Regions from separate parts of the Telluria sp. LT1R51-2 genome, predicted to be linked through region 3. Evidence: predicted binding sites of a transcription regulator. Region 3 holds the regulator's gene; each other region holds the start of a gene.
The links. The regulator sigma-54, encoded in region 3, starts transcription at its own class of promoters, with help from an activator protein. The targets are predictions, from matches to a motif close to TGGCANGNAANCTGCTTT.
Positions count from the first base shown of each region.

Region 1: pepA (flocculation-associated PEP-CTERM protein PepA) is a predicted target of sigma-54. The motif match lies at 5,017-5,034, and genes of this name have one in related genera.
Region 2: AC56LH_RS19860 (TldD/PmbA family protein) is a predicted target of sigma-54. The motif match lies at 2,140-2,157, and genes of this name have one in related genera.
Region 4: AC56LH_RS17305 (pilin) is a predicted target of sigma-54. The motif match lies at 1,591-1,608, and genes of this name have one in related genera.

Region 1 is NZ_JCASIM010000002.1:554,798-562,406, reverse strand. Features, by position in the region: gene AC56LH_RS20705 (XrtA/PEP-CTERM system exopolysaccharide export protein) at 1-184, shown strand, start outside; gene AC56LH_RS20700 (hypothetical protein) at 357-950, shown strand; gene AC56LH_RS20695 (HPr-rel-A system PqqD family peptide chaperone) at 928-1,233, shown strand; gene AC56LH_RS20690 (HprK-related kinase A) at 1,221-2,138, shown strand; gene AC56LH_RS20685 (nucleotidyltransferase domain-containing protein) at 2,135-3,235, shown strand; gene AC56LH_RS20680 (GNAT family N-acetyltransferase) at 3,388-4,119, shown strand; gene AC56LH_RS20675 (class I SAM-dependent methyltransferase) at 4,232-4,897, shown strand; gene pepA (flocculation-associated PEP-CTERM protein PepA) at 5,081-5,863, shown strand; gene AC56LH_RS20665 (ThiF family adenylyltransferase) at 5,982-6,860, opposite strand; gene AC56LH_RS20660 (GNAT family N-acetyltransferase) at 6,938-7,609, opposite strand.
Region 2 is NZ_JCASIM010000002.1:359,802-367,410, reverse strand. Features, by position in the region: gene AC56LH_RS19870 (S1C family serine protease) at 1-1,059, opposite strand, end outside; gene AC56LH_RS19865 (class I SAM-dependent methyltransferase) at 1,166-1,951, opposite strand; gene AC56LH_RS19860 (TldD/PmbA family protein) at 2,303-3,937, shown strand; gene AC56LH_RS19855 (TldD/PmbA family protein) at 3,950-5,284, shown strand; gene AC56LH_RS19850 (TldD/PmbA family protein) at 5,355-6,992, shown strand; gene AC56LH_RS19845 (TldD/PmbA family protein) at 7,003-7,609, shown strand, end outside.
Region 3 is NZ_JCASIM010000002.1:227,347-234,955, reverse strand. Features, by position in the region: gene AC56LH_RS19245 (monovalent cation:proton antiporter family protein) at 1-1,566, opposite strand, end outside; gene AC56LH_RS19240 (KpsF/GutQ family sugar-phosphate isomerase) at 1,666-2,688, shown strand; gene AC56LH_RS19235 (KdsC family phosphatase) at 2,688-3,224, shown strand; gene lptC (LPS export ABC transporter periplasmic protein LptC) at 3,230-3,835, shown strand; gene lptA (lipopolysaccharide transport periplasmic protein LptA) at 3,881-4,429, shown strand; gene lptB (LPS export ABC transporter ATP-binding protein) at 4,426-5,181, shown strand; gene AC56LH_RS19215 (RNA polymerase factor sigma-54) at 5,196-6,680, shown strand; gene hpf (ribosome hibernation-promoting factor, HPF/YfiA family) at 6,755-7,111, shown strand; gene AC56LH_RS19205 (enoyl-CoA hydratase/isomerase family protein) at 7,210-7,609, shown strand, end outside.
Region 4 is NZ_JCASIM010000001.1:3,915,708-3,923,316, reverse strand. Features, by position in the region: gene sucC (ADP-forming succinate--CoA ligase subunit beta) at 1-475, shown strand, start outside; gene sucD (succinate--CoA ligase subunit alpha) at 495-1,376, shown strand; gene AC56LH_RS17305 (pilin) at 1,683-2,156, shown strand; gene AC56LH_RS17300 (S9 family peptidase) at 2,264-4,330, opposite strand; gene AC56LH_RS17295 (fasciclin domain-containing protein) at 4,487-4,942, opposite strand; gene AC56LH_RS17290 (MerR family transcriptional regulator) at 5,111-6,043, shown strand; gene moaC (cyclic pyranopterin monophosphate synthase MoaC) at 6,045-6,551, opposite strand; gene AC56LH_RS17280 (M48 family metalloprotease) at 6,627-7,609, shown strand, end outside.

The sequences.
Region 1 (7,609 bases), 330 kb from region 3:
CATTGCCGTTGGTGGCGTGACCGAATTTGCATCGGGTAACAAGGCCAGCATCATTCGCACGGTCGATGGCAAGCAAGAGAAATTGCCAGTCCGCCTTGATGACCTGATCAAGGATGGCGATATCTCTGCCAACATCATGATGCGCCCAGGCGATATCCTGGTCATTCCAGAGAGCTTCTTCTAAAAAGCCTGTCGATTATTCTTACACTGCCGCGGCTTGGCCTGTGCAATGCAGTGTAAAATCGTGCTTGACAAGCGTCTAAGTAGTTGTTTTAAGTAAGAATATTCCTACAGGAATTTCAAGGGCACGAAACTTGCTCTGTGACCTGTGTCGTAATTGAATTCGAGGACTAGCCGTGGCTAACGATCAGCAACAAAGCGGTAACGAGCCGCAACACCCTTCCATCCCGCCAGCGATGCCCCAGCATGGCGTCACGCGCCGCCGTCTGGCCAAAGCCGGTCTGGGCGCGGCGGGTGTGCTGATGACGCTCGAAAGCCATGCGACGCTGCAGAAAACCGGTTTCGTGTGCGAGTCGGCATCGGCCTTCCACTCGGCTGGCCTGAACAGCAACGTGGCCACCGAGCAGCGCTGCAATCCGCTGTCGCCATCGAACTGGTGCCATGTCCAGCGCAGCTGGCCATGCAACAAGACCAAGCGGTTCGCCGACATCTTCAAATGCAATGAAAAGCGTTTCGAGAAAACCTATTACGCCTGCTCGATGGCCGAGGTCATGACGTCGACGTTCGATGCCCAGTACTCGTACATCGGCAAGCACCTGTGCACGGCCTACCTGAACGTCATTTCGCGCCGCATCGACTTTCTCGACGTGCTGACGCTGCAACGCATGTGGAACGAACTCAAGAACACGGGCATGTACAAGGTCAATGCCAGCGTTTCCTGGAATATCCATCAGGTCAGGCAATACCTTGTCGCTGTCCACGGCGAGTGAGCACGCAGGGGCCTGGCGTCGTCCGGGCCCTGCAGTTCTGCATTACCGCCAGTGGCAGGACGATGTCGTCCTGTTCAACGAAGTGTCAGGTGCTACCCACCTGCTGACTCCCGAGGCGCTGGTCGTGCTGCAACACATGGATATCACGCCCACGCCTGAAGCGGCGCTTGCGGCAATCCTGCGCGAACATTTCGAAGTCGACGACGCCACGCTGGCCCATGATGTGGCCGAGCTGCTCGAACAACTGTCCTCCCTGAATCTGATCGAACCATGTCTCTTGTAGCCGATCTGGGCCGTGCCGAACTGGTGCGGCGCCTGGGCGGCCCTGGTCTGTTGCTGCGCACCGGACCGTTTGTCAGCCGAATCCAATCGAATATTCCCCTGGTCGCCGATGGCATCGGGTTGATGTATCGCGACAACCTGATCGAGGAGCCGGGCGGCTTTGCCGATTTCCAGGTGCGCCTGCGCCAGAGCAGCGGCCTGCGCCGCTGGTGGCACCCGCAGGTCCGCTTCGACCATGACGGCCGCGAGCCGTTCGCCCCGTTGCCGGTGGCGCAGGCCTGGCCGATGTTCGAATGGGTCATGAACTGGTGCGTCTCGAACCGCGCGCATCGCTACCTGATCGTGCATGCCGCCGTCATCGAGCGCAATGGCTGCGCGATCATCCTGCCGGCCCCGCCCGGCTCGGGCAAGAGCACACTGTGCGCTGCCTTGGTCTGCCGCGGCTGGCGCCTGCTGTCGGACGAACTGACGCTGATCCGGCGCAGCGATGGCATGCTCGTGCCGCTCGCGCGGCCAGTCAGCCTCAAGAATGCCTCGATCGACGTGATCCGCGCGTTTGCGCCCGATGCCTTGCTTGGCCCTTCGGTACCGGGCACCAACAAGGGCACGATCGCGCACATGAAGGCACCAGCGACGAGCGTGGCGCAGGTTGGCGACGTTGCGCGCGCACGTCATATCGTGTTTCCCCGCTACGAGGCCGGCGCCGCGACCACGCTCACCCCGATGTCCAAGGGGCAATTGTTCATTCGGGTGGCAGAGAACGCCTTCAACTATTTCGTGCTCGGCCCTGCCGGCTTCGATTGCCTGGCCGATCTGGTCGAAGGCGCCGACGGTCACGAATTCTGCTATAGCCAGCTGGACGAAGCGATCGCGCTGTTCGACCGCCTGGCGGGAGTGACGCCATGACGGCGCGCGCGCCATCGCTGCTGGTCGAGGTGCTGTCGGCGCCCGGCCGGGTCCGGCTGCTTGACCTGCCGGGCTGGGACCGCTTGCTGCGCCAGGCCAACAGCGCCAACGTCGGCGCGATCCTGGTTTTCCTGCTTGAGGAGCACGGCCTGCTCGACGACGTGCCGCCGCAGCCGCGCGAGCACCTGGAAGCGGCGCGCATCGTCGCACTGCGCCATCGGCGCCTGACAGGCTACGAAGTCGAGCGCATCCGCAGTGACCTGGCCCAGCTGGGCCTGCCACTGATTCTGCTCAAAGGTGCCGCGTACGCGATGGCCGGCTTGCCATCCGGCCGTGGCCGGCTGTTTTCGGACATCGACATCCTTGTACCCAAGGACCAGCTGGACGACGTCGAAAACGCGCTGATGGTGCATGGCTGGGCCAGCACCCACCACGATGCCTACGACCAGCGCTATTACCGCACCTGGATGCATGAGCTGCCGCCCATGGTGCACCTGCGGCGTGGCAATGCCATCGACGTCCACCATGCGATCCTGCCCGAAACGGCGCCGGTGCGGCCCGACCCGACTCTGCTGCGCGCGGCCGCGCGGCCGATTCCGGGCGATCTTGGCGCGCTGGGCGTGTGCACGTTGTCACCGCACGACATGTTCCTGCACAGCGCCGTGCACCTGTTCTTTGGCGGCGAATTCGATCAGGGATTGCGCGACCTGTTCGACATGCATCGCCTGGCGACGCACTTTGGCGCCGAGCCCGGCTTCTGGGATGGCCTGGTCGCGCGCGCCGTTGCGCTGGAACTCACCCGTCCGATGTTCTATGCGCTGCGCCATGCCAGCCGCACGTTCGGCACCCCGGTACCGGCGTCAGTCATGGTCGCCGCCGAGGCGTTTGCGCCGTCCCGGCCCGTGCTGGCGCTGATGGATGCGCTGTTCACGCGCGCGCTGGTGCCGCCGCATCCCGACTGCGTGGCGCGCTTCGACGGTGCTGCCCATTTCGCCTTGTATGTGCGCGGAAACTGGCTTCGCATGCCCATGGTGTTGCTCACGCGCCACTTGTTTCACAAGGCTTTCGTATCGCCACGTACCGCAGAGGCCGCTTGACCTGCTACTCTTTGCTCTAAGGGAAGTTGCATAGCAAATCCATTAATTTAAATTCATTTTGTCAATAAAATTAGCATTAGAACAATTATCGATGCTATGATGACTACATTGTCGTCGCTGTACGACGCGTCGATACCGTCAGGAGAACGTACATGATCGAGACATTAGTGCCAGCCATCCCGTGTACCGGGCTTGGTGGCGATGACTCAGCCGCGGATGACAATCCGAGCATCATTGACGTTACCATCAACGAACGTGTGTTCGGGATTCGCGCTGCCGACATCGATACCCAGCGCAACTCCGCAAGCATGCTTATCAGCAAGATGTATGCATGGCGCGGCTATAGTGGCAACCACCAGATCAATAACGACCCCAACCGGATCACGCTGACGGCGTCGGACCGTGGCCAGGTCTTCGGCACGCTGAGCCTTGGCCTGGATTCCGACATCGGCCTGCTGGCCGACCAGGTATTCGCCGACTATATCGATACCCAGCGCGGGACCGGCAAGGTCTGCGAAATCATCAAGCTTGCCGTCGATCCGGCCATCAAGTCAAAGGCCGTGCTGGCGTCGCTGTTTCACGTGGCCCTGATTTATGCGCGCGACCTGAATCATTGCAGCCACATCTTCATCGAGGTCAATCCGCGTCATCGCCGTTTTTACGAAGCCATGCTGGGCTTCCAGACTGTCTGCGAATCACGGCCCAATCCACGCGTGCAGGCGCCAGCGGTGCTGCTGAGCGCCGCTACCGCGTTCGGTACCGAACAGGTCGCCAAGTGGGGCGGCATGCAGGACAAGGCGGTCGGTGAACGCTCGCTGTTTCCGTGGTTCTTTTCGCAGCGCGAAGAGGCCGGCATCATCAACCGCCTGCGCGCGCTCGGCTAAGCGCTGTTGCAGGGGCACGCGCCCCGCACTTTCCCCTCAGTATTTGTACTTGCCTGCCTGGCAGGAACGTCCTATATTCAGCGCTTCGTGTTTATCACATTGAGGATGCTCCATGACGACAGGTAAGACCCGGGATGAAATCGCCGAAGCCTATTCCTCTGAACCGTGGTGGTATGACCTGCGCGGCTTCTTCATTCTGACCTTTGCCTACAACAGCACAATCGGCACCCAGATGCGCTTCTTCGGACCGAACTTCGGGCCCGACCACCTGGAAGTGGCATGCGGTACCGGGACCCTGCTCGAAATGGTGCTGAACTGGCGCCGGCGCCGCAAGCTCCCGCAAGTAAAGGTCACCGGCATCGACTACGCGCCATCGATGCTGGCCGGCGCCAAGCGCCGTTTTGCCAACAATCCCCAAGTCCAGGTGCAGCACGCCGATGCTGCCCAGCTGCCGTTTGCCGACAATCGCTTCGACACCGCCAATATCGCCAATTCGATCCACTGTTTCCCGACGATCGATGGTGCGCTGCGCGACATCCTGCGCGTGCTCAAGCCGGGCGGCACAATGGCGGCGAACGTCCTGCTGTACCCCACCGGATTCGGGCCATTGCGCTGGGCCGCACAGAAGATCAACGACTGGGGTATCCGCAAGGGGATTCTCTACAGCCCGTTCCATGTGGAAGAACTACGCGCCAAAATGTTGGCAGCGGGTTACGAGATTCACTCGGAGTTCACATCCGGAAATACGTGGAATGTCGTCGTGCGCAAGCCCTTGTAGGAGTGCTCCCACAGCAACGTTTTGAGGCCGTAAATATGCTGTCGGTATTTTTTACAGTAGTATTTGATCTGGCTCAATAAAAATCTCTAACTGTTTGATTTAAAACAAATCTCTTGAGCTGGCACGGTGATTGCTTATATAGCCTCGTGAGCAGTACCCCATACAACCCAGGAGATTTACGAAATGAACGCTTTTAAGAAAACCATCGTCGCCGCATCGATCGCAGCTGCAACCATCTTCAGCGGTACTGCCGCAGCAGCCCCGTTCAATTCGTTCACCGTCGATCCAGTCGGTCCACAGGCAAACTTCGTTGCTGACAAGATCACCGGTAACTACACCGAAACCGCGACCTTCAATCAAGATGGTACGTTCAACGTCTCGCTGGTGTGGACTGCTGGCCAGTTCGTCGGCAACGGTGGCAACACCGCGTACGAAGCTTTCCAGACCGGCCTGGGCGCAAACTACGGCCTGTTTGCTAACTACTCGGCAAGCGGCACCTACTCGGTGAGCGGCTCGACCACCACGTTCAACTTCCAGCCAGGCACCGGTAGCCTGGACCTGTTCATGGACACCACGCTGGGCGTCGCAGGCGGCAACGTCCTGCTGGGCTCGGGTAACCCACTGGCTGGCCAGGGCACCCTGAACCCAATGCTGAGCACCTGCTCGAACCCAGGCAACCCAAGCGGCAACGGCATCAACTGCGGCAGCTTCGGTGCATCGAGCTCGTTCGCTCTGACCGAAGCCGGCAGCAGCTTCTTCGTCCTGCCTAACCCGTTCTACTCGATGTCGTTCCAGTCGGGTCAGCTGAACAACTTCACCCCATCGGGCACCCAGACCATCAACGGTTCGCTGGACGTCGTGTTCGAAAACGCAGCTGAAGTGCCAGAGCCAGCATCGGTTGGCCTGCTGGGCCTGGGCATGCTGGGTCTGTACGCAGCACGTCGTCGCAACAAGAAAGCTGCCTAAGAACCACGGGCCTGCTGCGCAGGCCCTGTTCGAAAGCAATAAAAAACCACTGCCGGTATCGACAGTGGTTTTTTTTCGTCCCGCGATTCACCGGCGCCGCGCGCCGGCGTGCCGTCGTTCAGCGACCGGCAGCCGCCATGCGCGCAAACTGGCGCCGGCCGATGGCAATTGCCAGGCGCTGGATCGGATGGCGGTTGCCGCCCGGTCGCCATGTGCGCTTGAGTTTGTTGCGATAGGCATCGAACTGCATGCCCCAGGGTGCGGCCAGCACGTCGCCACGCCCCAACAGGATCTTGAGCGATTCAGTGGCGATGATGCCGGCGCACAGCTGGCAGGCCATGAAGGTCGAGGGGCCGCGCCGCTCGGCGAAGTTCACCGAGCCCGGCACCATCAGGTAGTTGCGGTGCAGACCGGCCGGCGCCAGGCCAACCACAAAGCGGATCGCTTTTTCCTGCTCCGGCAAATCGCCCCAGCCGAAATACTCTTCGAACGTCATCTTGCCCGGCATGAAGTTGAGCAGGGCGGCGCCCATGCCCAGCGGCGCGGCAGTGGTGGCCGGGATGCCGAGCCGTGCGCACGCAGCAAAGGTCTGCTGGCGTGCATCGAAGGCGAAAAAGTCGAGCGCATCGACGTACAGGTCGACACCGGCGAGGAATTCGTCGAGATTGTCGCCATGGACGCCCTCGGGAAAGATCTTGATCTCGATGTCGGGATTGATGTCGCGCGCCATGGCCGCCAGCACGTCGGCCTTGGGCTGGCCAACGGTCGACATCATGGCGCCCACCTGGCGGTTGAAGTTGGGGATGTCGAACGTGTCGAAGTCGGCAATGTGAAAGCGCGTGACGCCCAGGCGGGCGAGCGTCAGCAGATGCACGCCACCGACGCCACCGCCGCCCGCAATGGCAATGCGCTTGCCACGCAACTGCTGCTGTTCGGCGGGTGTAACCCAGCCAATATTGCGTGAAAACGCCTGCTCGTACTGGAACGGATTGCTCATGGGGACATTGCGAAAAAGTAGGGACGAGATGGTCGGCGCCGCAGGAAGGGCAGGGCGCGTACCGGCGATGCAGGTGCTTATGCCGGATGTGACTCATCCATGCGCAGCAGGCGGTTGATGATACCGCGTTCCTCGCGGGGCGAAAAGAAGTACGGGTAGAACGAGCGCTCTTCGGTTTCACCATCGGCGGCAAAAGTGCCGCCAAAAATGCTGATCTGCTCGGTAACGTACTTGAGATTCACGCGCAGCAGGTAGGCCGGGGCATCCACCCGCGTGTTGATCTTGAGCTCGCCCTCTTTGCGGAACCCCAGCATGCGCTCGTAGAAGCGGCGATGGCGCGGGTTGACCTCGATGATGATGTCGGTGCAGCCATGCATGTCGCGGGCGTAGATGACGGCCAGATGAAACACGTTGGCCAGCGCGGTTTTCGAGCGTACCGACGGGTCGAACGCAAACTTGGTGAACTCGCACAGGCGCGCGCCGTTGGCGCGGTGGGCGTCCAGCTCGGCGCCGAAGACTTCATCGGCCATCAACCCGACCTCGGAATCGATGCCGATGCTGAGTGTGCCGACCACGTCGCCCTTGTCGGTGGCGGTCAGCGTGATGCGATTGGGGTCGTTGCTTGGCTGGTGATCGCCGGAGTAGCCGCGCCAGGCGTACATCCTGTTGATCAGCATGCTGGCCGAGTTACGACCGTCCGACGTATCGGTAAGCCGGATTCCGTATGAATCGTCGTTCACGATAAACAT
Region 2 (7,609 bases), 130 kb from region 3:
CGGTTTGCCACCGCGGATGATGGTCATCGGCACCTTGCCGTTTTTCGCCACCTGCTGGATGCGGTACTGGAAGCGCACGCGCAGGCTCGAACCCAGCTTGACCATCGCCTGATTGTCGATCGCATGCTCGCCGATGTGGGTGATCACGTCCCACTCTTTCAGCGGCCAGGCGGCGTCGGTGCGGTACGGCCGGTGCACCACGGCGCCTTCGACCGATTTATCGAGCTTGAGGTACTGGCGCAGCGCCGGGCTTTCCAGCGTCTGCACGCTGTCGTGCAGCAGCGGCTTGCCGTCGTAGGTGCCGTCGGCCACGTCGCGCAGGAACAGTTCGATTTCTTCGTTGGGGATCACGTAGCCGATGCTCTGCGCATTGGTCACGTTGGCGAACGCCAGGCCGATCATGCGCTCGCCGGCAATCACCGGCCCGCCGCTGTTGCCCGGGTTGATCGGGGCGTCGATCTGGATGCGCAGGCCCGAGCTGAAGGCGCCGTAGTTGACGAATTCCACGCGCGAGATGATGCCGGTGGTGGTCGAGAGCGAATTGCCGCCGACCGGGTAGCCGTAGGCGAACACCTGCTGGCGCACGTCCGGCAGCACGGCGGCGCGCGGCACCGGCGGGCGCTTGTCAAAGAACGAGGGATCGTCGAGCTCCAGCACCGCCAGATCCAGACCACGCGCCAGCGCGATGACCTTCGCCGAGACCTTGTCGCCCGACTGGCTGGCCTGCACCTCGACCTGGCTGGCGTAGCCCACCACGTGGGCATTGGTCAGGATGCGCTTGCCCTCGATGATGACGCCGGAGCCCGTGATGGCCGCAGGGGCCGACTTGGTCCAGGGCTTGTACGGGTCGGGCCGGCGCACGTTGGCGAAAATCTTGACGACCGAGTTTTCAACGGCAGGCAGGGCGGGGGCGGGTGTGGTCGTGCGCGAGGCGGCAGGGACAGCGGGGGTGGGAACGGCGGTTGCGGCGGCCGGCTGGGCTTCTGGCGGCGTGGTTTCCTGGGCATGCAGCGCGCCGGAGACGGCCAGCGCGAGAACGGCGAATCGCAAAGTCTTCATGGTTTCCTTCGGTTGCGCGGGAGGGCTATCAACCGGAAGAATATACACGTGCGCCGCAAAAGAAAATACGGGGAAGGCCTCGGCCTTCCCACGTCATGCAGGCTGCTTACTTTTTGACGAACTTGAGCGTCATGCGATCGCTCTCGCCGATTTCCATGTACTTCTCGCGGTCCTTGTCCTTGTTGGCCAGCACCGGCGGCAGTGTCCACACGCCTTTTTCATGATCTGCCTTGTCCTTCGGATTGGCGTTCACTTCGGATTTGGCGGCCAGCTTGAAGCCGGCCAGGTCGGCCATGCGGATCACATACGCTTCGTGCATGTAGCCGCTCGATGCCTTCGCATCCTGCGTCATCTTGACCGGCAGGCGGTGCTCGACCACGCCCAGCACGCCGTTCGGTTTGAGGACCTTGTGGACTTCTTTGAGCGTTGTGACCACGGCCTCGTCGCCCGCGCCCAGCCAGTTGTGCAGGTTGCGGAAGGTGACAACCATGTCGGCGCTGTTCGGCGCGCCCAGCTCGAAGCGGGTCGGCGGCTCGAACACCACCGGCATCACCTTGTCGTAGACCTTGGCGTCGGCAGCCAGCTTGTCGCGATAGGCCTTGCCGCCGCGCGATTCAGGTGCACCGGCAGCGCCAATCAGCTTGCCGTTGTCGCGCAGGTAGGGCGCCAGGATCTCGGTGTACCAGCCGCCGCCCGGCGAGAGTTCGATGACCGTCATGGTCGGCTTGATGCCGAAGAAGGTCAAGGTTTCGTAAGGGTGGCGGAACGCGTCGCGGGCCTTGTTGGCGGCGGCGCGGTGCTCGCCGGCGATGGCGGATTTCAGGGCGTCGTCCGCGTGTGCGGCGCCGGCGATACCGGTTGCCAGCATTGCGGCCAGGATCAGTCGTTTCATCGTGCGAGGTCTCCATGATGGTTGACGACGGGCGGTGCGCCGTCGTCGCTGCGCTGATGATCCGGGAGGCACGGCGCACAGTCAAGCATTCGTCACATATGCATGTGTGGTGGGCGTTGGCGCCCGTATTGACTGGATGCAGGGAGAAAAGAAGCTGCGCCAGATACGTACAAATTTGTGCAATGAGGTGGCACAACATTTGCCTATTCAAAGTCTTAAGTTACTGCTAAGGTTGCGCGGTTTGTCACGTTTTCATCTGTCATAAAACCAAAGCATAAGAGCTGTAATTACAAGAGCGGCCCGAGCTGTTCGCGGAACCGCTGCCCGGACGAAGGTTATTCAGGAGATCTCATGGAACGCCGTACCTTTCTTAATCTCAGCAGCGGGGCAGCCGCTTCGATGCTGCTGCCTTTCGGACGCGCCATCGCTGCCGAAGAGCTCACCAGCAGCATGCCAGTGGCCGCCAAGAAGGCGCTGGCCGATGTCGCGCTCAACGCCGCCACCAAGGCCGGCGCCAGCTACGCCGACGTGCGCATCGGTCGCTACCTCAACCAGTTCATCACCACGCGCGAGCTGAACGTCGAAAACGTGGCCAACACCGAGTCGGCCGGCGTGGGCGTGCGCGTGATCGTGAATGGCGCCTACGGCTTTGCCGCGACGTCCGACATGTCGACCGATGGCATCGCGAATGCGGCGCGCCAGGCCGTGGCAATCGCCAAGGCGAACGCCAAGCTGCAGACCGAACCGGTGCGCCTCGCACCAGTCAAGGGCGTGGGCGACGTTTCATGGAGCACCCCGATCAAGAAAGACTGGCGCACCGTGCCGATCGCCGAGAAGACCGACATGCTGATCGCCGCGAACAAGGCCGGCATGGAAGGCGGCGCGAACTTCATGCAGTCGATGCTGTTCCAGGTGAACCAGCAAAAGTATTTTGCCTCGACCGATGGCTCGTACATTGACCAGGACGTGCATCGCCTGTGGGCGCCGTTCTCGGCCACCGCGGTCGACAAGGCCAGCGGCAAGTTCCGCTCGCGCGCGGGCCTGAGCTCCCCGGTGGGCAAGGGGTACGAGTACTTCGACGCGCGGCCCGAGCACAAGATCAAGGCCGCGGGCGGCATCGCCACGCTGTACACCGAATCGTATGACATCATCGAAGACGCCCGCGCCGCCGGCCGCGACGCCAAGCGCAAGCTGACCGCCAAGTCGGTCCAGCCGGGCAAGTATGACCTGATGCTGGCGCCCGAACACCTGTGGCTGACGATCCACGAGAACGTCGGCCACCCGACGGAGCTCGATCGCGTACTGGGCTTCGAAGCCAACTACGCCGGCACCAGCTTCGCCACGCTCGAGAAGCTGCAATCGAAGACCTTCAAGTACGGCTCGCCGATCGTCAACATCTTCGCCGACAAGACCACGCCAGGCTCGCTGGGCGCCATCGGTTTCGACGACGAGGGCGTGAAATCCAAGCGCTGGGACATCATCAAGGACGGCATCCTGGTCAACTTCCAGGCCACGCGCGACCAGGCCCACATCATCGGCGAAAAAGAATCGCATGGCTGCTCGTATGCGGACGGCTGGAACACGGTCCAGTTCCAGCGCATGCCCAACGTCTCGCTCGCACCGGGCAAGACCAAGCTGACGCCGGACGAAATGGTCAAGGGGATCAAGAAGGGCATCTACATCGTCGGCGACGGGTCGTTCTCGATCGACCAGCAGCGCTACAACTCGCAGTTTGGCGGCCAGCTGTTCTACGAAATCAAGGACGGCAAGATCGGCCAGATGCTGGAAGACGTGGCGTACCAGTCGAACACCCAGGAATTCTGGGGCGCCTGCAGCGCCATCTGCGATGAACGCGACTGGCGCATGGGCGGCTCGTTCTTCGACGGCAAAGGACAGCCGCCGCAGATCAGCATCGTCTCGCATGGTTCGTCGACCACGCGCTTTAACGGCATCAATGTGATCAACACCGCTCGCAAGATCGGCTAAGCAGGGGCGCACATGAGTATCTTGACCCAGGAACAAACCAAACGCATCACCGACCGCGTGCTCTCGCTGAGCAAAGCCGATGAATGCATCGTCAACATCGAGGGCAACCGCATCGGCAATATCCGCTTTGCGCGCAACGCCGTCTCGACCGCCGGCCTGGCCGACGACGCCCGCATCCAGGTGCAGGTCGCCTTCGGCAAGAAGCAGGGCACCGCGACCATCAACGAATTCGACGACAAGTCGATCGAGCGCGCAGTGCGCCGCGCCGAGGACCTGGCGCGCCTGGCGCCGGACAACCCGGAATTCATCCCGGCCATCGCCAAGACCGCGTACAAGCCATCGGACACGTTCGTGCAGAAAACCGCCGACATCGATCCGGAATACCGCGCGCAGGCTGCGGCCTATGCAATCGAAGGCTGCCGCAAGCGCGGCCTGGTGTCGGCCGGCTTCTTCACCGACCGCACCAGCTTTGAAACGATCGCCAACTCGAATGGCCTGTTCGGCCACCAGGTGGCAACGTCGCTGGACTTCACGCTAACCGTGCGCACCGAAGACGGGCGCGGTTCTGGCTGGGTCAAGCGCTCGGCGCGCGACGTTGCCAAATTCGATCCGCGCGAAGCGGCCGAAATCGCGATCGAGAAAGCACTGCGCTCGGTCGACGCCAAGGCGCTGGAACCGGGCCGCTACACGGTCATCATGGAACCGGCCGCCACGTCCGACCTGCTCAGCTTCATGCTGGGTGGCTTCGATGCGCGCCGCGCCGACGAGGGCCGCAGCTTCCTGTCGAAAGCCGGTGGCAAGAACCGCCTGGGCGACAAGCTGTTCGACCAGCAGGTCAATATCTGGTCCGACCCGTGGGACAAGGATGTCGCGGTGCTGCCGTGGGACGACGACATGCTCCCGCGCGAGCGCGTGGCGCTGGTCAAGGACGGCAAGATCAATGCGCTGGACTACTCGCGCTTCTGGGCGCAGCAAAAGAACCAGCGCGCGGTGGGTGCGGCCGGCAACATCATCATGGCCGGCACCAACAAGACCACCGAAGAACTGATCGCGAACACCAAGAAGGGCGTGCTGGTCACGCGCACCTGGTATATCCGCATGGTCGATCCGCAATCGGTGCTGCTCACGGGCCTGACGCGCGACGGCACGTTCTACGTTGAAAACGGCAAGATCAAGCACCCGATCAAGAACTTCCGCTTCAACGAAAGCCCGGTGTCGATGCTGAACAATATCGAGGAAATCGGCAAGCCGGTGGTCATTGGCGCCGACGAAGCACGCTACTCGATGCTGATCCCGTCGATGAAGATCCGCGACTTCAACTTCACGTCGCTGTCGGACGCGGTTTAAGTCCTATCGCTGCAAGACCGTCATTCCCGTCAGCGCGGGAATGACGCGCAACCGCAAACGGATAACACACATGGAACGTCGACAATTCCTGCATATCGGCGCCGGCACCGCTGGCGCGCTGTTCATTCCGGTCTTTGGCAACGCGATCGCGGCCGAAGACCTGCTCAATCCAATGGCGGCAAGCGCCAAGAAAGCCCTGGCCGACACCGCGATGAACGCGGCGACGCAAGCCGGCGCGTCGTACTGCGACGTGCGCATCGGGCGCTACCTGAACCAGTTCGTCATCACGCGTGACCTGAACGTCGAGAGCATCAACAACACCGAATCGAGCGGCGTCGGCGTGCGCGTGATCGCCGGCGGCGCCTACGGCTTCGCCTCGACCAACGACATGACGACCGACGGCGTGGCCGGCGCCGCGCGCCAGGCCGTGGCGATTGCCAAGGCCAACGCCCGGCTGCAGACCGAGCCGGTGCGCCTGGCGCCCGTCAAGGGCGTCGGTGAAGTGGCATGGGCCACGCCGCTCAAGAAGGACTGGCGCACGATTCCGGTCAAGGAAAAGGCCGACATGCTGATCGCCGCGAACAAGGCTGGCCTGGATGCGGGCGCGAACTTCATGACCGCGTCGCTCTTCCAGATCAACCAGCAAAAGTATTTTGCCTCGACCGACGGCTCGTACATCGACCAGGACATCCACCGCCTGTGGGCGCCGATCAATGCCACCGCCGTCGACAAGAAGAGCGGCAAGTTCCGCTCGCGCGGCGGCCTGGGCGCCCCGGCCTCGATGGGCTATGAATACTTCGACGCGCGCCCCGAGAACAAGGTGCGCGCTGCCGGCGGCGTCACGAGCCTGTACAAGAATGCGTACGACATCATCGAAGACGCCCGCATGGCCGGCAAGCAGGCACGCGAAAAGCTGTCGGCCAAGTCGGTCGAACCGGGCAAGTACGACCTGGTGCTGAGCCCCGAGCACCTGTTCCTGACGATCCACGAAAACGTCGGCCACCCGACGGAACTGGACCGCGTGCTCGGCTACGAAGCCAACTACGCGGGCACCAGCTTCGCAGGCCTCGACAAGTGGGAAACCAAGAAATTCAAGTACGGTGCAGAGCGGGTCAATTTTGTGGCAGACCGCACCACGCCAGGCTCGCTGGGCCTGATCGGCTACGACGACGAAGGCGTCGCGGCCAAGAAGTGGGACATCATCCGCAACGGCGTGCTGGTGAACTACCAGGCCACGCGCGACCAGGCCCACATCATCGGCGAGAAGGAATCGCACGGCTGCTCGTATGCCGACAGCTGGAGCACGGTGCAATTCCAGCGCATGCCGAACGTGTCGCTCGAGCCGGGCAAGGGCCGGCTCACCCCGGATGAGATGGTGGCCGATGTCAAGAAGGGCATCTACATCCTGGGCCGCGGTTCGTACTCGATCGACCAGCAGCGCTACAACTTCCAGTTTGGCGGCACGCTGTATTACGAGATCAAGAACGGCAAGATCACGAACCCGCTGGAAGACGTGGCCTACCAGGCCAACACGCAGGAATTCTGGAATGCCTGCACGGCGATCTGCGACGAGCGCGATTGGCGCATGGGCGGGTCCTTCTTCGATGGCAAGGGCCAGCCAAGCCAGGTGAGCGCCGTGTCGCACGGGTCGAGCACGACGCGCTTCAACGGCATCAATGTCATCAACACCGCACGCAAGATCGGCTGAGGAAACCAAGATGAAAGCGCTCAATCAGGACCAAGCAAAACGCATCACCGACCGCGTGCTCGCCATGTCGAAAGCCGACGAGTGCACCGTGTCGATCGAAGGCAGCCGTGTGGGCAACGTGCGCTTCGCGCGCAACAGCGTCTCGACCGCCGGCCTGACCGAAGACATGCAGCTCGTCGTGCGCGTGGCCTTCGGCAAACGCAGCGGCACCGCGACCGTCAACGAATTCGACGACAAGTCGCTGGAAAAAGCCGTGCGCCGCGCCGAAGAACTGGCGCGCCTGTCGCCGGAAAATCCGGAGTTCATGCCGGCGATTTCCAAGCAGGCCTACCGCGCCACCAGCACCTTCGTGCCGGCCACCGCAGCGATCGACCCGGATTTCAGGGCGTCGGTCGCTGCCACCAGCATCGAGATGGCGCGCGCCAAGAAACTCGTCACGGCGGGCTTCTTCACCGACAGCACGCGCTTTTCGACGATCGCCAACTCGAACGGCGTGTTCGGCCACCAGGACTTCACCGATCTGTCGTTCAGCCTCACCGCGCGCACGGAAGACGGCCGCGGTTCGGGCTGGGTCACCCGCGCCGCCGTCGATGCAGCGCGCTTCGATGCGCGTGAAG
Region 3 (7,609 bases):
TGCCTTGAGCACGTCCATGTCGCCATCGTCGTGGCTGCGCACGATCACGGGCAGGGCGGGCGCCAGTTCGTGCACCAGGTGCAGCACCTTGAGTGCCTGGCGCGTGTCGGCGAACGTGATCACCAGCGCGCTTGCGCGGTGTACGCCGGCCGCGATCAGGCTTTCGCGGCGCGCCGCATCGCCGTACGACACCGACGCGCCGGCCGCCTGCGCCTTCTGCACCCGCTCCGGATCCAGGTCAAGGGCATACCACGGCAAGGTCTCTTCTTTGAGCAGCGTGGCCAGGCTTTGGCCACTGCGCCCGAAACCGGCGATGATCACGTGCTTCTGGGTGGTCATGGTGCGCGTGGCCAGCTGCGTCAGTTGCAGCGACTGCATCATCCATTCATTGGCCGCGACCTTCATCACGATCCGGTCCATGTAGCCGATGATGAAGGGCGCGAGCAGCATTGACAGCACCATCGAGGCCAGCACCAGCTGCATCACGAACGGATCGATCAGCTTCGAGCCGGATGCATGGCTGAGCAGCACGAAGCTGAATTCGCCCGCCTGCGCCAGCGCGAGACCGGTGCGCAGCGCGGTGCCCAGTGGCGCGCCGAATGCGCGCGCCATCAGCACGATCAGGCCGGCCTTGAGCAGCACCACGAGCCCCAGCAGCAGCGTGACCTGCCACCAGTACTGGCTCACCAGGCGCAGGTCGAGCAGCATGCCGATCGTGATGAAGAACAGGCCAAGCAGCACGTCGCGAAACGGCTTGATGTCTTCTTCCACCTGGTGCTTGTAGGGCGTTTCGGAAATCAGCATGCCGGCGACGAAAGCGCCCAGCGCCAGCGACAGGCCGGCCTGCTCGGTGATCCAGGCGGACCCCAGTGTCACGAGCAGCAGGTTAAGCATGAACAGCTCTTGCGAGCGGCGCTTGGCCACGATCGTGAACCAGCGACCCATCAGCTTCTGGCCAAAGAACAGCAGCAGCGCCAGCACCAGCCCGGCCTTGAGCGCGGCCAGTCCCAGCGTGATGGCCATGTCTTCCGGATCGCGCGCCAGCGCCGGGATCATGATCAACAGCGGCACCACCGCCAGATCCTGGAACAACAGGATGCCGATGATGCGCCGCCCGTGTTCGCTCTCGAGTTCGAGGCGCTCGGTAAGCAGCTTGACGACGATCGCCGTGGACGACATGGCCAGCGCGCCGCCCAGCGCGAATGCGGCCTGCCAGGCCAGCGTCAGGTGCGGCATCAGGTACGCCGCCAGCAGGCCGATGCCCATGGCCGCAGCGACGGTCGTCACGACCTGGCCGAGCCCCAGCCCGAACACGATGCGCCGCATCGAGCGCAGCTGGCCGAGCGAGAATTCGAGCCCGATCGAGAACATCAAAAAGACGATGCCGAATTCGCCCAGCGCGTGGGTGGTGGGGCTGTCTTCGGCCAGGGCCAGGGCGTGGGGGCCGATCAGGACGCCGACGGCCAGGTAGCCGAGCATCGGCGGCAGCTGCAGGGTACGAAAGGCGACCACGCCGAGGACGGCGCAGCCAAGCAGCAACAGGGTGAGTTCGAGACCAGAATGCATGGGGTGAAGCGGGTGACGGTTGGGGTGGCGAGGCGTACTTGTCATCGAATGTTACGACTGGCAAGTTTTTTGCTTTCGCAATTCGTTTATACTTCTGGAATGAGTGTAACTGATGACCAAATAATGCTGAAAAGTTTTGACGAAACCCTGGCGCAGCGCGTGCTGGAACTGGGTCGCCAGACGCTTGCGATCGAGGCCGACGCCATCGTGGCGCTGCACGCGCGCCTGGGCGACGACAGCAGCTTCGTCGACGCCGCGCAGCTGATCTACGCCGGCACCGGCCGCGTGGTTGTCTCGGGCATGGGCAAGTCGGGGCACATCGGCCGCAAGATCGCCGCCACGCTGTCGTCCACCGGTACGCCGGCGTTCTTCATGCACCCGGGCGAAGCCGCGCACGGCGACCTTGGCATGGTGACCGCGAATGACATTCTGATCGCCATTTCCAATTCGGGCGAATCGTCCGAACTGCTCGACATCCTGCCGGCCGTGAAGCGCCTGGGCGCGCGCGTGATCGCCATGACCGGCAAGCCGGCTTCGCGGCTGGCCAAGCTGGCCGACGTCCACCTGAATATCGCGGTGGCGAAAGAAGCCTGCACGCTCAACCTGGCGCCAACCACCAGCACCACCGTCACGCTGGCCATGGGCGATGCGCTGGCCGTGGCGCTGCTCGACGTGCGGGGTTTCCGCGAGCAGGATTTCGCGCTGTCGCATCCGGGCGGCGCGCTGGGCCGGCGCCTGCTCACGCATGTGCGCGACGTCATGCGCACCGGCGATGCCATCCCGTCGGTGGGCCTGGATGTCCCGCTGGTCAAGGCACTGCTCGAGATCAGCCAGAAGGGCATGGGCATGACCGCCGTGGTCGATTCCGATGGCCGGCCGCTGGGTGTGTTCACCGACGGCGACTTGCGCCGCGTGATCGAGCGCATGCACGATTTTTCGAACGTGCTGATTCGCGACGTCATGCACGCCAATCCGCGCAGCGTACGTCCCGAGCAGCTGGCCGTCGACGCGGTCGCCGTGATGGAAGAATTCCGCATCAACCAGATGCTCGTGATCGATGAGGCGGGCCAGCTGGTCGGCGCGCTGCACATCCACGACCTGACCCGCGCAAAGGTGATTTGATGACTATTCCCGTATTGGCCCACATCGAGCGCGCCGCGCGCATCAAGGTCATGATCTTCGACGTCGACGGCGTGCTTACCGACGGCAGCCTGACCTACGGCCCCGATGGCGAAGTGACCAAGACCTTCAATGTGCTCGACGGCCTGGGCATCCAGATGCTGAATAAATCCGGCGTGCAGACCGCGATCATCAGTGCGCGCCTGTCGCCGATCGTCGTCCGGCGCGCCGCCGACCTGGGCATCTCGCATGTCTACCAGGGCAACCACGACAAGCGCATCGGCTTTGCCAATCTGCTCGAGGCCACCGGCTTTACCGCCGACCAATGCGGCTACATCGGCGACGACGTGATCGACCTGCCGCTGTTCGCGCGCGTCGGTTTTGCCGTCGCCGTGCCCTCAGGTCATCCGGACGTGCAGCACCGCGCGCATTACGTGACCAAGAACGGTGGCGGGCGTGGCGCGGTGCGCGAGATCTGCGACCTCGTCATGCGCGCGCAGGGCACCTACGACCAGGCGCTCGCGCCGTATTTCGCCTGAGCGCCATGGCCACACTCGCCTCCAACAAACGCACCTCGCATCGCTGGAACTTGCTGGCGATGATCGTGATCGGCGTGTTCTTCGCCTTCGGCAGCTTCTGGCTGCTGCAGCTGATGCAGGGGACTAACATCGATGCGCAACTGGGCGGCCCGCCCGACGAGCCGGATTACATCGTCGAGAACTTCTCGTTCGTGCGGATGACGCCCAACGGCCAGCCGAGCTACGTGGTGTCGGGCAAGCGCCTGGCCCACATCCCGCAAGGCGACGTGTCGAATGTCGACCAGCCCCTCATGCGCGGCGTCGAACCGGGCCGTCCACCGATGACGGTGGTGGCCAAGAGCGCGCGCATCTTCCACGAAGAGCACCGCGTCGAACTGTTCGGCGACGTCGATCTGCAGCGCCCGAAGACGCCCGCCAGCGAAGCGCTGCGCGTGCGCACGTCGGCCATGACCGTATTGCCCGACGAAGAAATCGTCAAGACCGACCAGCCGATCGACATGGAGCTTGGCGCGTCCAGCCTCAAGGCCGTCGGCCTGGTGGCCAACAATGCGACCATGCAGATGAAATTGTCCGGCCGCGGCCGTATCGTCTATCCGCCACGCCAGCGCTGAAGGCCACCAGCCATGCGCGCGTGTTAACCCAGGACCAGCACCATCATGAAAAAACTTTTTGCTGCCGCTTTCTTGTCACTCCTTTCCTTGAGCGCGATGGCCGAAAAGGCCGACTCGCTCAAGCAGGCGGCTCTCGAATACGATAACGGCGACCTCGATGGCGTCGCAGGCGTGCGCACCTTTACCGGCAACGTGATCCTGACCCGCGGCACGCTGCTGGTCAAGGCCGAACGCGCGGTGGTCAGGGATACGCCCGAAGGCTACATGAGCGTGACGCTCACCGCGGCCAACGGCAAGCCTGCCACGTTCCGCCAGAAGCGCGACGGCGGCCCGAACCTGTGGGTCGAGGGCCAGGCCGAACGCATCGAATACGATGAGCGTACGGAGCTGGTGCGCTTGTACTCGAACGCCATCGTCAAGGAACTCGAAAACGACCGGATGACCAACCAGATGACCGGCCCGTTCATTTCGTACGACAACCGCAAGGAAGTCGTCGCCGTGCGCAATGACGTCAGTGGCGAGAGCAAGGTTGGCGGCGGGCGCGGTACGCTGATCCTGGCGCCCAAGCGCACGCCGGCCGGAGGCACGCAATGACGGCCTTGAACGATCGCAGCACGCTGGTCGTCAAGGGCCTGCAGAAAAGCTATGGCAAGCGCCTGGTCGTGCGTGACGTGTCGCTGGATGTCGAATGCGGCGAGGTGGTGGGTTTGCTGGGCCCGAACGGCGCCGGCAAGACCACCTCGTTCTACATGATCGTGGGCCTGGTGCCGTCGGATGCCGGCTCGATCAGCATCAACGGCACCGACATCACCAGGATGCCGATCCATCGCCGCGCGGTGCTCGGCCTGTCGTACCTGCCGCAGGAAGCGTCGGTGTTTCGCAAGCTGACGGTGGAAGAAAACATCCGCGCCGTGCTCGAACTGCAGAAGGTCGACGGCAAGTCGCTGACCAAGGCGCAGATCGGCGAGCGGCTCGACAACCTGCTGGCCGATCTGCAGATCGAAAAGCTGCGCGAGAACCCGGCGCTGTCGCTGTCGGGCGGCGAGCGACGCCGCGTGGAGATCGCACGCGCACTGGCCACCAATCCTCGCTTCGTGCTGCTCGATGAACCCTTTGCCGGTGTCGACCCGATCGCCGTGATCGAGATCCAGCGCATCGTGCGCTTCCTCAAGGAGCGCAAGATCGGCGTCCTGATCACCGACCACAATGTGCGCGAGACGCTCGGTATCTGCGACCGCGCCTACATCATCAATCAGGGCGCGGTGCTCGCATCCGGCCGACCCGACGATATCATCGCCGACGAGTCGGTGCGCCGCGTGTACCTTGGTGAACATTTCCGCATGTAAGCCATACTCAATTGATGAAACAGTCCCTTCAGCTCCGCACTTCGCAGCACCTGGCGCTCACGCCACAGCTGCAGCAATCGATCCGGTTGCTGCAGCTGTCGACGCTCGAACTGCACCAGGAGATCGAGCAGATACTGGGCGATAACCCGCTGCTCGAAAGGCTCGACGACCCGCTCGATCATTCGGTGCGCTTGCTGGCCGATGGCGCCATCAACAATGCGCCGGCACCGGGCGAGGCGCCGCCGGCGCCGGGCCAGCAGGCCGAAGGCGAGGGCAGTGCACCGGCCGAGGGCGAGGGTGCTGAAGGCGGCGCGGTCGATGGCGACCGGCCCGACAACGAGTGGAGCGAAAGCAGCGGCGCGTCGTCCGGGAGTAGCAGCAGCGACGACGAAGACGGCCGCCCGCAGCTGGAGGCATGCGCCATCACGCTGCGCGAACACCTGATGGAACAGGTGCGCGAAACGCTGCTGTCAACCCGTGACCGCGCACTGGCCGAACTGGTGATCGACGCGCTTGACGACAACGGCTACCTGGAAGAACCGCTCGACGACATCCACGCGCGCCTGCCCGAAGAACTCGACGTCGACCTGGACGAACTGCGCTGCGCGCTGGCGATGGTGCAGAGCATGGACCCGGTGGGCGTGGGCGCGCGCAGCGCGGCCGAATGTCTGGCGCTGCAGATCCGGCGCATGCCGGGCGTGCCGATGGTGACGCGCCGCATGGCACTGAAGATCGTCGAAGGCTACCTGACCTGGTTCGCACAGCGCGAATACAGCAAGCTGAAAAAAGCGCTCGATTGCGATGACGAAGACCTGCGCGAAGTGCAGGCCGTGGTCCGCCAGTGCAATCCGCATCCGGGCGCGGCGTTCGCATCGAACGTGTCGGATTACGTGGTGCCGGACGTGATCGTGCGGCGCGCCAAGAACGGCTGGGCGGTCACGCTGAACCAGGACGTCATGCCGCGCCTGCGCGTGAACAGCCTGTACGCCACGATGCTCAAGCAGGGCCGCAGCGAGAGCCAGATGGGTGCGCAGATGCAGGAGGCGAAGTGGCTCATCAAGAACATGCGCCAGCGTTTCGACACGATCCTGCGTGTGGCCGAAGCGATTGTCGAGCGCCAGCGCAACTTTTTCAGCCATGGCGCGGTTGCCATGCGGCCCCTTGTTTTGCGCGAGATAGCTGATACACTAGGTCTGCACGAGAGCACGATCTCTCGTGTCACAACCCAGAAATACATGCTGACCCCGCACGGCATGTTCGAGTTGAAGTATTTCTTCGGTAGCCACGTTGCCACCGAGGCGGGAGGCGAAGCATCCTCAACGGCAATCCGTGCGCTCATCGCACAATTGACAGGAGCAGAAGACCCTAAGAATCCATTATCCGACAGCAAGATCGCGGAAATGCTCGGGGAACAAGGCATGGTCATTGCGCGCAGGACGGTCGCAAAATACCGTGAAGCGCTCAAGATCCCCCCCGTCAGTCTCCGCAAAGCCTTGTAACAACGCCGCTCATACAGTCTGTGCCTTCAGCTCCTGTGTGGTGCAAGCGACGTGACATCTTCAAAGGAGTGTGTATGAACCTCACCATCAGTGGTCACCATCTCGAAGTAACCCCTGCCATCCGTGAATACGTTCAGAATAAGCTGGAACGCATTATTCGCCATTTCGATCAAGTCATAGATACCCACGTCTTCCTGGCCGTCGATAACCTCACCGAAAAAGAAAAAAGGCAAAAAGCTGAAATCAATGTCCAGGTGTCGGGCAAGACCCTGCACGTGGCGAGCGTCGCGCAAGACCTGTATGCCGCGATCGACATGTTGATGGATAAACTGGATCGACAAATTCTGAAGCACAAGCAGATGCTGAAAGACCATAACCGCACAGCGATCAAACGCCTGGACGTCGACGAAGCAGACGTCGCTGCCGCCTGATCGAGCGCAGGTCACCACCGCCAGGGGCGTCTTTTCGGGACGCCCTTTTTGCATCCCGCTGCCGGTAAAATACGTGTTTCCTTTCGATGGATCACGCCATGTCCGAACACGTCCTGACCCGCATCGCCAACCGCACCGGCATCATCACCCTCGACCGTCCCAAGGCGCTCAATTCGCTGTCGCTGGACATGGTGCGCGCACTGACCGCGATTCTGCTCGACTGGCAGCGTGACGCCGCCGTCGATGCGGTCGTGATCACCAGCAGCAGCGAAAAAGCACTGTGCGCGGGCGGCGATATCCGCTTCTTTCACGAGGTCGGCAACGCCTCGCCACAAGGCGGCAGCGCACTGCTCGAAGATTTCTTCACCGAAGAATACGCGCTGAACCACCTGATCCACTTTTATCCGAAACCGTACATCGCGCTGATGGATGGCGTGGTCATGGGCGGCGGCATGGGCATCGCGCAGGGCGGGCCCGATTGCGGCCTGCGCATCGTCA
Region 4 (7,609 bases), on a different contig from region 3:
CCGCGATCTGGACGAAGAAGATCCAGCTGAAGTCGAAGCATCGAAATTCGACCTGGCCTACATCTCGCTCGACGGCAACATCGGCTGCCTGGTGAACGGCGCCGGCCTGGCCATGGCCACCATGGACACCATCAAGCTGTTCGGCGGCGAGCCAGCCAACTTCCTCGACGTCGGCGGTGGCGCCACGGCCGAGAAAGTCACCGAAGCGTTCAAGATCATGCTGAAGAACCCTGACCTGAAAGCCATCCTGGTCAACATCTTCGGCGGCATCATGCGTTGCGACGTCATCGCCGAAGGCGTGATCGCTGCATCGAAAGCCGTTTCGCTGCAAGTGCCGCTGGTCGTGCGCATGAAGGGCACCAACGAAGACCTGGGCAAGAAGATGCTGGCCGAATCGGGCCTGCCAATCATCGCCGCAGACACGATGGAAGACGCAGCCAAGTCGGTCGTCGCCGCTGCTGCCGGTCAAGCCTAATTGCTAAGGAAATAAAAAAATGTCGATTCTGATCAACAAAGATACCAAAGTAGTCACCCAGGGCATCACCGGCAAGACCGGTCAGTTCCACACCCGCATGTGCCGCGAGTACGCAAACGGCAAGGAAGCATTCGTTGCTGGCGTGAACCCGAAGAAAGCCGGCGAAGATTTCGAAGGCATCCCGATTTTCGCAACCGTTGCTGAAGCGAAAAAAGAAACCGGCGCCAACGTGTCGGTCATCTACGTCCCACCAGCAGGCGCAGCCGCTGCAATCTGGGAAGCCGTCGAAGCCGAGCTGGACCTGGCAATTTGCATCACCGAAGGCATTCCAGTTCGTGACATGATGGAAATCAAGGACCGTATGGCCAAAGCGGGTTCGAAGACCCTGCTGCTGGGCCCTAACTGCCCAGGCCTGATCACCCCTGACGAAATCAAGATCGGCATCATGCCAGGTCACATCCACCGCAAGGGCCGCATCGGCGTCGTCTCGCGTTCGGGTACCCTGACGTATGAAGCAGTTGCACAGCTGACCGCACTGGGCCTGGGCCAGTCGTCGGCAGTCGGCATCGGCGGTGACCCGATCAACGGTCTGAAGCACATCGACGTCATGCAGATGTTCAACGACGATCCTGATACCGACGCGGTCATCATGATCGGCGAAATCGGTGGTCCGGACGAAGCCAACGCGGCTTACTGGATCAAGGACAACATGAAGAAGCCAGTCGTCGGCTTCATCGCTGGCGTCACCGCGCCACCAGGCAAGCGCATGGGCCACGCCGGCGCGCTGATCTCGGGCGGTGCAGATACTGCGCAAGCCAAGCTGGAAATCATGGAAGCCTGCGGTATCACCGTTACCAAGAACCCGTCGGAAATGGCGCGTCTGCTGAAGGCCATGTTGTAATTCTGACGATCTGTTGGTCGTAAGATAAAACGGGGAGCGCGAGCTCCCCGTTTTCTATTTGGTGCGACAGGTTTTGTTGATCCAGACCGTGAATGACAAAAATTGCCGTGCGGCACTGACAAATTTTGTCATTCAGCGTGCCGTTTTTTGTGCTGAAGCAGGCGTTTGTTGGCTTGTTGTTCATAAAATCGACCGTTTTACGCCATTTTTGGGCTGGCACAGCGCTTGCATATAAGAAAGCGTAGCAGTGAGCAGCACAAGATACGTAGGTCCACTTTTTTGAACTACCCAACCCGGAGATTTAAAATGAACTTCAAGCAAATGCAAACCAAAAAGGCCGAAGGCGGCTTCACCCTGATCGAACTGATGATCGTCGTTGCCATTATCGGTATTCTGGCGGCTGTCGCGATTCCAGCATACAGCGACTACACCGCTAAAGCGAAAGTCAGCGAAGCAGCCTCGATCTCGGCACCTGCGCGTCTGGCTGTGGCACAAGCGTTTAACGAAGGTACGCTGGCTACCGCTACTACCAATCCACTGCTGGGTCTGCCAGATGCTACCGCAATCACGAGTAAATACGTCACGTCGGTTACCGCTGCCGGTACTTCTGCAACCACTGGCACTGTGACGGTTGTCATGCAAGGTACCAGCAACTCGGCAATTGACGGCAAGTCGATTGTCTACACGATCACCTGTGTTGAAGGTGCTCAGTGCAAGACCACGCTGCCAACGACCGACGTTACCGGTCAAGTGCCAGCTAAGTTCTTGCCAAAAGTCTAACGTTGGCAATAGTTTGATCAGCTTGGTCTGATGGGGGGAGGTTAGACTTTAAGTGTAACTTCCTCATCGCAAAAAGCCCGCTTTCAGCGGGCTTTTGCATTGCAGCTTTACTTTACGGGCTGTATTTTCAGGAACCGATCCAGCCACCCGTTCACCGTGTGATGCCACTGCACCGAATTGGCAGGCTTCAGCACCCAGTGATTCTCATCCGGAAACACCAGCAGCTTGCTCTCGACACCCTGTCGCTGCAGCGCCGTGAACGTCCCCAGCGCCTGCGCCGTTGGAATCCGGAAGTCCAGATCGCCCTGGATCACCAGCATCGGCGTCTTCCACTTCGCAACGTGATGAACCGGATTGAAGCGCTCATGGTTCTCCGGCACCTTGTAGTACGGCCCACCATTTTCCCAGTCCGTGAACCACTGCTCCTCGGTCGAGTACGCCATGCCGCGCGTGTCGAACACGCCGTCGTGATTGACGATGCACTTGAACTCATCCGACCAGTTACCGGCGATCCAGTTCATCATGTAGCCGCCATACGACGCGCCCAGCGCGCAATCGCGTGAGCGGTCCAGCCACGGGAACTTCTTCACCGCGGCGTCGTAGCCCTTTTGCAGGTCGACCAGCGGCTTGCCGCCCCAGTCGTTGCTGATCGAGTCGGTGAACTTCTGGCCATAGCCGGTCGAACCGTGGAAGTCGATGAACACGGCGGCGTAGCCGGCGCCGGCATAGGTCTGCGGATTCCAGCGGTAGCTCCAGCTGTTGCCGAAGCTGCCTTGCGGCCCGCCGTGGACGATGAACGCCACCGGATATTGTTGGCCAGGCTGCGCATTCCACGGCTTCATCACGTAACCGTACACGGTGTCGCCATTGGCGCCGGCAAACGAGAACTGCTCGGCCTCGCCCCAGCGCACGTCTTTCAACAGCTCGGTGTTCAACGTAGTCAGCTGCTTCGGCTTGGCGCCCAGCTTCATCGAGAACAACTGCGCGCCAGCGGACAAGTTCGCATGGGTATAGACCAGCGTATCGCGGCGCAGATCGAACGCGCCCACGGCGCCGGTGTCGGTCAGCGGCGTGACCTTGCCACCGGCCACGTCGATGGAGAACAGGCGGTGCTGGCCGATGTCTTCCGCATCGACGATCAGCGCTTTGCCATCGGCACGCCAGACCAGGCTGCCGGCCGAGCGGTCCCAGTTGGCGGCCAGCGGGCGCTTGGTGCCGGTCGCCACATCCATCAGCATGATCTGATAGCGGTCGGCCTCGAAGCCAGGGCGCGCCATCGCCAGGTAAGCCAATGTGCGGCCATCGGGCGAGAACGTGCCCTTGGTGTCCCAGGCCGGATTGTCCGCCGTCAGGTTGCGCGGCGCGGTGCCGCCTGTGGCGGGCACGCTGTACAGGTCGAAGTTGGTCGACCAGGCTTCGGTCTTGCCAGCGATGCGGGCTGAGAACACAACCGTTTTGCCGTCCGGGCTGAAGCGGTATTCTTCGCGGTCACCAAAAGGCTTCGAGGGCACGTCGCCGTCGAGCGAACCCGACAGGCTGACCGGCTCGCCGGTGATCGCGCCTGCTGCGCCGATCGGCGCCGAGAACAACACTGCATTGCGGTGGTCGTTCCAGGTATCCCAGTGGCGCGCGAACAGGCGGTCATACACCTTGCCGGTGGCCTTTTCTTTTTCTTTCGCATCGAGCCGGGCCTTGGTGCAGGCCAGGTCGGCGCAGTCGCGGAATACCGCCAGGCTGAACGCCAGACGGTCGCCCGTGGGCGCAAGGCGGAAATTGTCGACGTCCAGCGGCAGGTCGGTGACCTTGACGGGCGCGCCGCCGGCCACCGGCTGGCGCCATACCTGCGACGAGCCAGAGCGCGCGGACAGGAAATACACGGCGTCACCCGACGGCGACCATTCCGGATCGGCGCTGCTCGACGCATGGTCGGTCAGGCGCTGGGGCGTCGGCTTGGCGGCGCGCAGGTCGATCATCCACAGTTGGGTATTGCCGCGGTTCTTTTCCATGTCGGTGCTGCGCACGGTGTAAATCACGCGCGTGGCGTCGGGCGACACGGCCGGGCTGCCGACCCGTTCCATATTGACCAGGTCTTCCACAGTGAAGCCGCGCGGCGCGGCCATTGCGGTGGTGGCGGCCAGGGTCGCCGCTGCCACCGTCATCAAACGAAATTTCATGCCATCCTCGTCGATCAGTCCCGCGGCCGGGTGCCGCAGGCAAGCCGGGAATGTACCACGCGTGCCGGGCCAGCCCATAACGACAACGCCCCCGCTGCCGGCAATGCCGGACAGCGGGGGCGCTTCAACGTTCCCTGACGTACAGGACGTTTGTGATTATTTTGGCATGATGACCGTGTCGATGACATGGATCACGCCGTTGTCGGCGACGATGTCGGTCTTGGTGACGGTGGCCTTGTCGACCATGACTTTGCCGCCAGCGACTTTCACCTTGAAGGCGCTGCCTTCAACGGTCTTGACGTCGCCTGGCTTGACGTCGGCTGCCTTCACGGTGCCTGGCACCACGTGGTACGTCAGCACCTTGGTCAGCGCGGCCTTGTCTTTCAGCAGTGCGTCGAGCTTGGCTTTTGGAATCTTGGCAAATGCTGCGTCCGTCGGCGCGAACACGGTGAACGGACCCGGACCCTTCAGGGTGTCGGTCAGGCCGGCAGCCTGGACAGCCGTGACCAGCGTATTGAACGTGCCAGCCGATTTGGCGGTATCAACGATATCTGCTGCGTTGGCGGCGCCGAAGGCGAAGGCGAGTGGCAGTGCGATCAGAAATTTTTTCATCGTATGACTCCATGTGGTTTTTCGCAGCTCAGTATGAACCGCGTTAGGAGTAATGTAGGCTGATTTTTCTCAATTGTCTAACGTGTGCACCGTTTCTGTAGGATAATAAAGGTTCAATCAAGGGACGATATTATGGAAAACTCGCTAAGATTACATCATGAACCGATCATGTACCGAACCGGCGCAGCTGCGCGCTTGGCGGGTTTGCCGGTAGAAACGCTGCGCGTCTGGGAGCGCCGCTACAGCCTGTCGGATGCGCAGCGCTCCGAGCGCGGTCAGCGCTTGTATTCGGCGGAGCAGGTTGCGCGCCTGGGCCTGCTCAAGCAACTGGTCGACCAGGGCCATTCGATCGGCGTGCTGGCGGGCTTGAACCGTGAGCAGCTCCAATCGATGCTGGGCCTGGATGGCCAGTCCAGGGCGATCGCTACGTCGCCAGCGCGCGTGCTGCTGGTTGGCGCCATGCTGTCGCGGCGTATCGCCGCGACCGGACAAGCTTCTCTCGGACTGGACGTGCGCGGTCATTGCGCTACGCTGGTGCAAGCGCTGGGATTGCCGCGCGACGTGGGGGCTGACGTGCTGGTGATCGAGCAGTCCGAACTCGACGATTCCGGCATCGCGCCGATCGCCGCCGCACGCGAGGCCAGCGGCGTCGCGGCCGTCGTGGTGTTGTACCGCTTTTGTTCCAGTGCCACGATTCGTGCCCTGCGCGCGCAAGGTTGCCTGGTCGCGCGCATTCCGGCTGACCTGTCCGAACTGGCGTTGCTGTGCCAGTCGGCCCTGACCGGCCACCGTCCACCGCTGCAGGAGCAGCCACTGCCGCCCGTGGCGCCGCCCCGTTTCGACGACGAGGCGCTGGGCAACATCATGACGGCGGCAGCCAATCGCCTCAATTGCGAATGCCCGCGCCACTTGTCCGAGATCTTGATGATGATTTCCAGCTTCGAGCGCTACAGCGACCAGTGCGCCCACCGCAATCCGGAAGACGAGGTGCTGCATGCGCGGCTGAAAATGGCGGCAGGGCGGGCGCGCGTCGTGATGGAAGATGCGATGGAGCATCTGGCCATTACGGAAGGGTTGCCGTTGCCGAAAGCCCTTAACTGACTCAGGTGTCTATGGCGGCAGTCCAGTCGCCGCTCTTGCCGCCGTGCTTTTCGAGCACCCGCACATCCGTCATGACCATGCCGCGGTCGACCGCCTTGCACATGTCGTACACGGTCAGCAGGCCGACTTGCACGCTCGTCAACGCTTCCATCTCGACGCCGGTCTTGCCGATGGTTTCCACCTGCGCCCGACAATGGATGCTGTTGGCCGCCGCATCGATCTCGAAATCGACCGCCACGCGCGTGATCGGCAACGGGTGACACAGCGGCACCAGGTCGCTCGTGCGCTTGGAGGCCATGATCGCGGCGATGCGCGCAATGCCGATCACGTCCCCTTTCTTTGCGCTGCCGGACGTGATCAGGGCCAGCGTGGCCGGTTGCATGCGGATGGTGCCGGCGGCCACCGCGATGCGGTGCGTATCCTCTTTGGCGCCGACATCGACCATATGGGCCTGGCCGGTGGCGTCGAAGTGGGTCAGATGGTCTGCGGTCGGGCTGGAAGGCGTCATGAAGGGTTGGTATCGTTGGGTAACAAAGTGTTCTGGGAGCAGCAGCGTGCATGCGGATACGGTTATGATAGCACCGTGAAATCTGCCGTCCGACCAGCATCCGTGCGCCACTGGCGCCCCGTCCTGACTGCCGCTGCCTTGTGCACGACGGCGGCCTTTGCCGTGGCCGCCCAATCCGATCCGCTCAAGCGTGCCGATCCCATCCACCTGCCGACGCTGGGCGACACCGCGCGCGTCGACCTGTCGCCGGTCGTCGAGCGCAAGCTGGGCGAAGAGATCATGCGCGACATCCGGCGCGACCGCGATTACCTCGACGACGAGCCGATCTCCGAATACCTGAACAACTTCGGCAATGGCCTGGTTGCCGCAGCGCCCGGTGCGCGGGGCGAAACCAATGCCGATTTTCATTTCTTTGCCGTGCGCGATGCGGCGTTGAATGCGTTTGCGCTGCCGGGCGGCTTCATCGGTGCGCACTCGGGCTTAGTCATCGCAGCCCAGACCGAATCCGAGCTGGCCGGCGTCGTGGCGCACGAGATCGGCCACGTCACGCAGCGCCATATCGCGCGCATGCTGGGCCAGCAGCGCCAGGATATCCTGCTGCCGCTGGCGTCGATGATTCTGGCAGCACTCGCGGCCAAGGCCGGCTCGGACGCGGCGATGGGCGTGCTGATGGGCGGTCAGGGCCTGGTGGTCCAGCGTCAGCTGAACTTCAGCCGCGAGGCCGAGCGCGAAGCCGACCGCGTGGGTTTCCAGATCATGGAGGCGGGCGGCTATGACACGACCGGTATCGTCGCGTTTTTCAGGCGCTTGCAGAATGCCACGAAGCTGTATGGCGACCTGCCGGCCGGCTTGAGCAACCTGAGCAGCCACCCGCTGACCCAGGAACGCATCAGCGACATGCAGGCACGCATCCGCGAGATGCCCAAGAAGCAGCGCGTCGACAGCCTCGACTTTCATCTGGTGCGCGCACGCATCCGCGTGCTGCAGGAGCCAAGCGAGCAGGGCCAACGCAACACGCGCAGCGCATTCAACACGCAGCTCAAGGAAACGCACCGCTA